2 regions of the Promicromonospora sp. CA-289599 genome follow, and region 1 is predicted to be linked to the other one. Evidence: riboswitches for the same ligand, from Rfam matches in the RefSeq annotation. Region 1 holds a riboswitch; the other holds the start of a gene.
What was found. Region 1 has a riboswitch for ZMP and ZTP ahead of purH (bifunctional phosphoribosylaminoimidazolecarboxamide formyltransferase/IMP cyclohydrolase). Riboswitches for the same ligand answer to the same signal wherever they lie in the genome.
Positions count from the first base shown of each region.

Region 2: it holds a riboswitch for ZMP and ZTP, as region 1 does, so the genes downstream of both, ACQEVI_RS08570 (bifunctional 5,10-methylenetetrahydrofolate dehydrogenase/5,10-methenyltetrahydrofolate cyclohydrolase) here and purH (bifunctional phosphoribosylaminoimidazolecarboxamide formyltransferase/IMP cyclohydrolase) in region 1, are expected to answer to the same signal.

Region 1 is NZ_JBNJNI010000001.1:3,651,835-3,656,232, reverse strand. Features, by position in the region: gene ACQEVI_RS16235 (NAD(P)/FAD-dependent oxidoreductase) at 1-152, shown strand, start outside; gene purH (bifunctional phosphoribosylaminoimidazolecarboxamide formyltransferase/IMP cyclohydrolase) at 210-1,862, opposite strand; ZMP/ZTP riboswitch at 1,896-1,982, opposite strand; gene ACQEVI_RS16225 (pyridoxamine 5'-phosphate oxidase family protein) at 1,997-2,422, opposite strand; gene ACQEVI_RS16220 (AraC family transcriptional regulator) at 2,504-3,439, shown strand; gene ACQEVI_RS16215 (TetR family transcriptional regulator) at 3,443-4,054, opposite strand; gene ACQEVI_RS16210 (SDR family NAD(P)-dependent oxidoreductase) at 4,115-4,398, shown strand, end outside.
Region 2 is NZ_JBNJNI010000001.1:1,959,139-1,963,536, reverse strand. Features, by position in the region: gene ACQEVI_RS08580 (TDT family transporter) at 1-559, shown strand, start outside; gene ACQEVI_RS08575 (phosphotransferase family protein) at 596-1,681, opposite strand; ZMP/ZTP riboswitch at 2,040-2,117, shown strand; gene ACQEVI_RS08570 (bifunctional 5,10-methylenetetrahydrofolate dehydrogenase/5,10-methenyltetrahydrofolate cyclohydrolase) at 2,135-2,998, shown strand; gene ACQEVI_RS08565 (SDR family oxidoreductase) at 3,080-3,730, shown strand; gene ACQEVI_RS08560 (endo alpha-1,4 polygalactosaminidase) at 3,819-4,398, shown strand, end outside.

The DNA of each region.
Region 1 (4,398 bases):
ACCGGGTGGCGACCGTCCGGGCCGTGCTGCTGGTCGACTCCCCGCGCGAGGTGGGCCAGGTCCGCAAGCTGATGAACCGCGGCGTCCCGCTGGAGCTGGACCTGGACCGCGCCCGAAACCCGGCAACGAAGCTGAAGGACACCGTCGTCTGACCCAGTTCGCCGAGGTGGAGCGCCTGTCCGGACAGACGCTCCACCTCGGCGGGTGGGTCAGTGGGCGAAGTGGCGGGTGCCCGTGAGGTACATCGTCACGCCCGCCGCCTCTGCCGCCTTGATGACCTCCTCGTCGCGGATCGAGCCGCCCGGCTGCACGACGGCGGTGACGCCGGCGTCGAGCAGCACCTGCAGGCCGTCCGCGAACGGGAAGAACGCGTCGGACGCCGCGACGGCGCCCCGGGCACGCTCGACAGGGCCCGATTCGCCGTCGGCCAGGGTGTTGGCGCGCTCGACCGAGAGGCGGCACGAGTCGACACGGTTCACCTGGCCCATGCCGATGCCGACGGCTGCACCGTCCTTGGCCAGGAGGATCGCGTTCGACTTGGCGGCCCGCACGGCCTTCCAGGCGAAGGCGAGGTCGGCGAGGACCTCGGGCTCCGCTGCCTCGCCGGTCGCCAGGGTCCACTCCTCCGGGTTGTCCCCAGGAGCCTGGAACCGGTCGGTCGCCTGCATGAGCAGGCCGCCGGAGATCGGCCGGGTCTCGACGGCGCCCGACGGCGCCTCCGGGACGACCAGCAGCCGGATGTTCTTCTTGGCCCGCAGGATCTCCAGCGCCTCCGGCTCGAAGCCGGTCGCCACGACGACCTCGGTGAACACCGGGGCGATCTGCGCGGCCGCGGCCGCCGAGATCACGCCGTTGGCGGCGATCACGCCGCCGAACGCGCTGACCGGGTCGGTCGCGTGGGCCCGCGCGTGCGCCTCCGCGATGTCGGCGCCGACGGCGATGCCGCACGGGTTGGCGTGCTTGATGATCGCCACCGCCGGGCCCTCGTGGTCCCAGGCGGCCCGCCACGCGGCGTCGGCGTCGACGTAGTTGTTGTAGCTCATGGCCTTGCCGTGCAGCTGCTCGGCCTGGGCCAGGCCCTTGACCCCGTCGCCGCGCGTGTAGAGGGCGGCGCGCTGGTGCGGGTTCTCGCCGTAGCGCAGCACGTCCGCGCGCTCCCAGGTGCCGCCGGCCCAGGCCGGGAAGCCTGTGGACACCGGGCCCTCTGCGCCGTCCACCGTGTCGGTGGGCGAGAGCACGGAGCCCATCCAGGACGCCACGGCGACGTCGTACGTGGCGGTGTGCACGAAGGCCGCCGCCGCGAGCGCCTTGCGCTGCGCGTAGGTGAAGCCGCCGGCCCGCACGGCGGTGACGACGTCGTCGTACCGCGCCGGGTCGACGACGACGGCTACCGACGGGTGGTTCTTCGCCGCGGCGCGCACCATGGACGGTCCGCCGATGTCGATCTGCTCGACGACGGCGTCCGGCCCGGCGCCCGACGCGACGGTGGCCGCGAACGGGTAGAGGTTCACGACGACCAGCTCGAACGGCGCGATCTCGAGCTCGACGAGCTGGTCGAGGTGGTCCTGCTTGCGGGTGTCGGCGAGGATGCCGGCGTGTACGCGGGGGTGCAGGGTCTTGACCCGGCCCTCGAGGCACTCGGGGAACCCGGTGAGCTGCTCGACGGGGGTGACGGGGATCCCGGCGTCGGCGATCCGCGACGCGGTGGAGCCGGTGGAGACCAGCTCGACCCCTGCGTCGTGCAGGGCGGTCGCGAGCTCGATCAGGCCGGTCTTGTCGTAGACGCTGAGCAGGGCGCGCCGGACGGGGCGCTGCGAGTCGTCGGTGAGCTGAACGTCGGGTACGGATGGGGCGCCGGACATGGCGGTTCTCCTCGGAGTTAGCTTCGCGGAAAACCCTGGCACCCAGGCGGGCGGCGCGCATCACGGGTCGCTCGGCCGCTCCCCGGTGGTGACCCACCCTCGCCAGTCACGGCCACCAGAAGTGTAGCCGGACGTCAGTACGCGTAGCGGTGGACGGTCTCCGGGTGGATGACGACGCGGACCTGCTCGGTGGCGAGGATCCCGGCGAGCTGCGCGGCCCGGGTCGGGTCGGTGAGGTCCCAGTAGCGTGCGGCGAGCCGGGAGCTCAGGTCGTGCGCCCCTTCGGTCTCCACCGTGGTGCGGCCCGCGACGGAGATCCAGCGTTCGCGTTCGCCGACCGGTGCGGCGACGACCAGCGAGGCGCGCGGGTCGCGGGCCAGCCGGCGCACCTTGAGGGCACCCGGCTCGGTGATGAGCTGGACGGTGCCCTCGGTCGTTGCCTCGAACCAGAGAGGCCGGGGCTGTGGCGGCTGCGTCCCGCCGGCGACGGACAGGAACCCGTGCAGGGGGCGGGCGAGGAACTCGAGGTCCTCGGCGGTCAGGCTCGTGCTGTTGGTCATGACGGCGATTCAACGCGGTCGGGCGGGACGAATCCATGGGTGATCAACCGGATTGCCTTTGTGATCGTCTAGCCTCGGTGGATGGACTCGTTCGGTGACCTCTTCCGCGGGATGCGCGCCCAGGGCTCATTGTTCGGCAGCTCGACGCTGTCGCCGCCCTGGGCGCTGGACTTCGTCGACGGCGCGCCGCTGACCCTGTGCGCGGTCATCAGCGGCGCGGGCTGGATAGTCACCGAGGGCCGGCCGCCGGTACGGCTGCGCGCCGGCGAGACGGCGGTCGTGCGCGGCCCCGCGCCGTTCCTGTTCGTCGACGAGGTCGGCACGACCGCCGAACCGGTGGCGTGCGGCGAGCACTGCACGGTGCCCGAACAGGGCGGTACCACGTACCGCCGCGGCTGGAGCGACTGCGGCGACGGCGCGACGACGCTGGTCGTCGGCGCCTACCCGGTGCGAGGGGAGATCAGCCGGCGGCTGCTGGACGCGCTGCCCGTGGTGCTGCGCGTCGGCGCGGGCGGCGCGAGCGACGCCGTGCTAGACCACCTCGCCGCCGAGGTCGCCGCTGACACCCCGGGGCAGCAGGTGGTCCTGGACCGCCTGCTGGACTGGTTGCTGGTCTGCGCGGTGCGCGACTACTTCGACCGGCCCGGCGGCGAGCCCCCGGCCTGGTACGTCGCCCAGCGGGACCCGGTGGTCGGTGACGCCCTGCGCCTCCTGCACGCCGAGCCGGCGGCGCCCTGGTCGGTCGCCACGCTGGCCGCCCGGACAGGGGTGTCCCGGTCCACCCTGGCCAAGCGGTTCAGCGACCTGGTCGGCGAACCGCCACTGACCTACCTCACCGGCTGGCGCATGACGCTCGCCGCCGACCTGCTGACCGAACGCGAGAGCGCGACCGTCGCAGAGGTCGCCCGCGTCGTCGGTTATTCCGACCCGTTCGCCTTCAGCGTGGCGTTCAAGCGGGTCCGCGGCGTCAGCCCGAGCACGTTCCGACGCACCGGTACGCCGGCCCGGAGCGCGTAGCGCTCAGGCCGGGATCCGCACCTCGAACCCCAGCATCTCCCAGGCGCGCGCCGCCCGGGGGACCCGGTCGGCCGCACCGACCCCGGACAGCCCGCCGGCCACCATCGAGACGGCGAGCAGCAGGTCATCCGACGTCGTCCCGGGCGGGACGTCGCCGGCCGCCGTCGCGTCCTCGAGCCGGGTCCCCAGCGCGGCGACGACCCGGTCGCCCAGACCGGCCAGCCGCCCGTCGGGCACGCCTGACCGGACCAGGTCCACGAACCCGACCGACTCGACGGCATGTCGTGTGACCATCCCGAGCAGGTCGGGCAGCCCGACGCCGGGGGTCGCCGCGAGTTCCTCCACAACGGCCACCTGCTCCTCGAAGACGGCGACCACGAGATCGATCCGCTCCGGGAAGTGCCGGTAGAGGCTGCCCTGCCCGACGCCCGCACGCTTGGCGACCGCGCTCAGCGGCGCGCCGGTCCCGGCGGCCCCGAAGACCTCACGAGCCGCCGCCAGCAGCGCGGCACGGTTGCCCGCCGCGGCGCGCGGCCCCAGGTTGGGCACTCCCCCGCGGCGCGCGGGTACGTGCGGGACGTCGCCGCGCCGAGGGTCACGAAGTACACCGGTCATGGCGCTATCCTAGATACCGGACAACACTGTCCGGTATCGTCCCCGTCCCAGGAGCGCACCATGGCACTGACCGTTCACTCCACCGTCGGCGAATGGCTCGATCACCCGGTCGGTGGTCAGATCCTCGCCGGCTTCCTCGCGCAGGGCGGCGCGACGGCGAACTCGCTGGCTCCCGCCCGCGGCCTGCCGCTGGGACAGCTCGTCGCCATGTCCGGCGGCAAGTTCCCCGCCGAGGCACTCGACGCTCTGGTCGGGGCCTACCGGGAAGCGGCGCCCGAGGAGGCCGCCCAGGCAGACACCGGCAGCGAGCAGCCGACCGGCTGGGTCGAGCAGCTCACCCCCGG
Region 2 (4,398 bases), 1.7 Mb from region 1:
CTGCTACGCGATGTTCGGGCTGAGCCTCGTCGCGTCGCTCGTGATCCTGCCCCAGCTCTGGAGCCGGCTGATGCACCACCAGGTGGGCGCGGCCAGGATGGTCCCCACCCTGTGGATAGCGCTCGGCCCGCTCGGCCAGTCGGTCACCGCGGCCAGCCTGCTGGCGGCCAACGCCGCCGGCACGTTCGGGGCCACGTTCGAGCGTGGGCTCGTGTACTTCGCCGTCGTCTTCGGGGTCTCGGTGCTGGGCTTCGCCCTGATGTGGGCGGCGATCGCCGCCGCCGTCACGGTGCGCGCCGCGGTCCACGGGCTGCCGTTCTCGCTCACCTGGTGGTCGTTCACGTTCCCGGTCGGCACCTGCGTGACGGCGACCGCCGGGCTCGCCGCGCACACCGGGCTGACGGCGCTCGCGGTGCTCTCCGTGCTGCTCTTCGCCGGGCTGGTGGTGGCGTGGGCGGCTGTCGCCGTCCGGACCGTGTGGGACGGCCTCGGGTGGCGGCTGGTGCCGGCACCGGCCGAGGTGCTGGGCGAGCGCCGCGCCCTGACCACTGTGGGCTGAGCCGGCCGGCGCTCGGGCCGGCGGCTGAGGACGGGATCAGCGGACCGCCGTCACGACTCTGGCCGCGGCCGCCCAGGACAGGGCGCGCAGGCATCCGGACCGGATGTCGTCGAGGTGCGCGGCGAGCTTCGCCGGGTTGTCGTGCTGGAAACCCTGGCGCACCAGCGTCAGACCGGGGCCGAGGCGGAGGTGCAGCCCCCAGGTCAGGTGCGCGATCGCGAAGCCGAGGGCCGCGGCATGGCGCAGGTCGATCCCGGCGAGATCGCTGAGGGCTCGGCCGTACGTCTCGAGGACTGCCGGCTCGTCCAGCTCGCCGGAGCCGCCGAACCCGCGGTAGAGGGAGACGAAGGTGCCGAGGTCGAACCCCACGGGGCCGACGCCTACGTGCTCCCAGTCGATGAGGGCGAGGGTGCCGCGCGGGTCCAGCCCGGCGTTGCGGGGCGTGAGATCGCCGTGGACCAGGGTCTTGGGCAGTTCCGCGGCGCGTGCGCCCAGGCTCTCCGACGCGTCCAGGCAGGTGTGCAGGTCGCGGATCTGATCGGGGGTGAACAGCGCCCGGAGCAGCGGGTCGTCGGCCAGTGCCTCGAGGTTCTCGTGGCCCGCCTGGATGTGATGGGTGTAGGCGGCGTAGCCCTCCAGCTCCAGCCAGGGGGCGTCCAGCAGGCCGGGGCGCAGCACGCCCGGGATGTACAGGAGTGCGGCACGCCTGGCGGCGATCGTCGCGGTGTCGGGGGTCCAGCTCTGCTGCAGGACGGCGCCGATGTCACGCATCACCACCCAGGTGAAGCCGTGGTGGCTGAACACCGTCGCGGCCGGTGGCGTCGTCAGCCCGTTGGGCAGCAGGTCGGAGATGCCGCTGCCGTAGAAGTGCGCCTCGCGGCGGTCCAGGAGGCTGTCGCGCGAGTCGAGCAGGGTATGGCGGCCCCAGCCCAGGATCTTGACCGCCCACAGGGAAGGGCAGGTGTTCGGCGCCGCGATGCTCGCCCGCAGGACCGCTGCCTGACCGAAGGCGGTCGACTGGTCCACCACCGAGAGAACTCGCGCGCCCGCTCCCCAGGGGCCGTCGTGCGAGGCCAGCGCGGCCTCGATCGTGTCGGCGTCGGGCAGGACACGCTCGGTCATCGGTTTCCTCACGGCAACGGTGCTGTGGAATTTTCGGACGTACCACATCCGACCACGACTGGGCGAAAAATGCGCATTTCATTCTTGATGTGACGGGATCTCGCGGCCGGCTCTCGTGGCGCATGTCGAGATTCCGGCGGCGGCTCCGTCCCAGGGTCAGAGGCGGCCGCACGAGCCGCGCCGGCCCCACGGGCCGTACAACTGTCCGCCGGGTAGCCAGCGGTGATCTGGTGCTGAAGAGCCCGACCGCAGACCCGAACCCGGAAGCTTGGCCAGTAAGATCGCTTTCGATCTCACGGCGCAGGGCCAACGGTTTCGCTCCAGCCGTAACCGCCGGCAGTCTCACCGACCGGTAGTCTTACGACATCGCGACTGGCGCGGGTGGGTCACCACCAGGGAGCGACGTTCGGACGCATCGACCGCCTGGGTGCTCCTCACTCTTGAGGAGTTGCCATGAGCGCGATCATCATGGATGGCACCGCAGTCGCCGACGCCATACATCAGGACACCACGCGCCGGGCTGCGCGGTTCGAGCGTGCCAGCGGTCGCAAGCCATGCTTAGCGACACTCCTTGTCGGTGACGACCCGGCCTCGCAGACCTACGTACGAATGAAGACCAACCGGTGCCGATCGGCCGGTCTGGACTCGCGTCGATACCATCTCGGCAACGACGCCACCACCGAGGACGCCGTTCAGCTCGTGCGCGACCTGTCTGCTGACGAGAGTGTCGACGGGATCCTGGTCCAGCACCCGATGCCCGCCCAGATCGACGAGCGGGCCGTGTTCGAGGCGATCGCCTCAACCAAGGACGTCGACGGCGTGACAGCAGCGTCCTTCGCCGCCATGGCCCTGGCCGAGCCTGGGTTCGCCTCGTGCACGCCCGGCGGGATCATGCGCATTCTCGACGCCTACGACGTCGACCCCGCCGGGCAGCGGGCCGTCGTGGTCGGTCGCAGCCCCATCTTGGGCAAGCCGGTAGGAATGCTGCTGCTCGCCCGCGACGCGACCGTCACCTACTGCCACTCCAAGACCGCGAACCTGCCCGATGTCGTCGGTGAGGCCGACATCGTCGTCGCTGCCGTCGGACGACCCGAACTCATCAGGGGCGATTGGATCAAGCCCGGCGCGGTCGTCATCGACGCCGGCTACAACCCCGGCAACATCGGCGACGTCGAATACACGTCAGCAGCAAGCCGAGCTCGCCTCATCACTCCAGTGCCCGGCGGTGTCGGACCCACGACCATCGCCGTCCTCCTGGCCCAGACCGTCGACGCCGCTGAGGCCAACCAAGGTGATACCCGGGAACACTCGGCCTGACCCTCCCGCCACAGCAGTCGCTGACCTGGAATCAGCGACTTCCGGCATAGCCTGGAGCCGAACCCGACGGAAGGAAGCACCATGTCCCGCGTTCTGATCATCGGTGGCCACGGCAAGATCGCGCTCCGGCTCGCCCCTCTCCTCGTGGAGCGAGGCGACGTCGTCACGAGCGTGATCCGCAATCCCGACCACGGGGACGAGGTAGCGGCCACCGGAGCGATCCCGGTGATCGCCGACGTCGAGCACCTCGACACCGACGGGCTGACCGCGCTCCTGGACGGGCAGGACGCGGTGGTCTGGTCGGCCGGCGCGGGCGGCGGGAACCCGGAGCGCACCTACGCCGTCGACCGCGATGCCGCCGTCCGCTCGATGGACGCCGCGCAGGCGGCGGGCGTATCGCGCTATGTGATGGTGTCGTACCTCGGTGCCGGGCCTGGTCACGGGGTGCCGGAGGACAACTCGTTCTTCGCCTACGCCGAGTCGAAGACGGCGGCCGACGAGCACCTGCGTGCCTCCGACCTCGACTACACGATCCTGCAGCCCGGCCCGCTGACGCTCGACGAGCCCACGGGACTCGTCGAGGTGGCCGACCCGGGCGACGGCAGGGTCTCCCGTGCCGACGTCGCGGCCGTGGCCGCGGCCGTCCTGGCCGACGACAGCACCGTCGGACGCACCATCCCGTTCGGCAACGGTGAGACGCCGATCGCGCAGGCGCTCGCCACGGTGCCGTAGGCCCTGTGCCGGGCGGAACCGATCACCCCGATTGATCAGTTGCCCGCCGTCAGGGTTGTCGCCGCGAGGTTCCCCCTACGATCGCCAGATGCCTCAGCTCATCACCGCAGCGCTTGTCGTCCTCACGCTCACGGCCTGTCAGGCCGGCTCCGCCACGGGGCAGGAGGTGGATCCGAGCGCGGACGTGGCTGACACCGCCGCCGTCACCCTCCCGCCCACGAGCGGGGTGTTCGACTACCAGCTCGGTGCCGCCTACGAGCTCGACGGCGGGCTCGACGTCGTGGTCCGCGACGCCACGGCCGAGCCCGCCGCCGGTGCCTACAACATCTGCTACGTCAACGGGTTCCAGACCCAGCCGGGCGACGCGGACTTCTGGCTCGACGAGCACGAGGACCTGCTGCTCCACGACGCCTCCGGAGACCTCGTCATCGATCCGGAGTGGCCTGACGAGTACATCCTCGACCCCTCGACGGAGGCGAAGCGCGACGGCATCCTCGATGTGCTCGGCTCCGTGATCACCGGGTGCTCGGCCGACGGCTTCGACGGTGTCGAGATCGACAACTTCGACACGTGGACGCGATTCCCCGACCCGGGCACGGGGCTGATCGAGCAGGAGGACGCCTTCGCGCTCGCCTCCTCGTACATCGAGCTGGCCCACGACGCAGGCC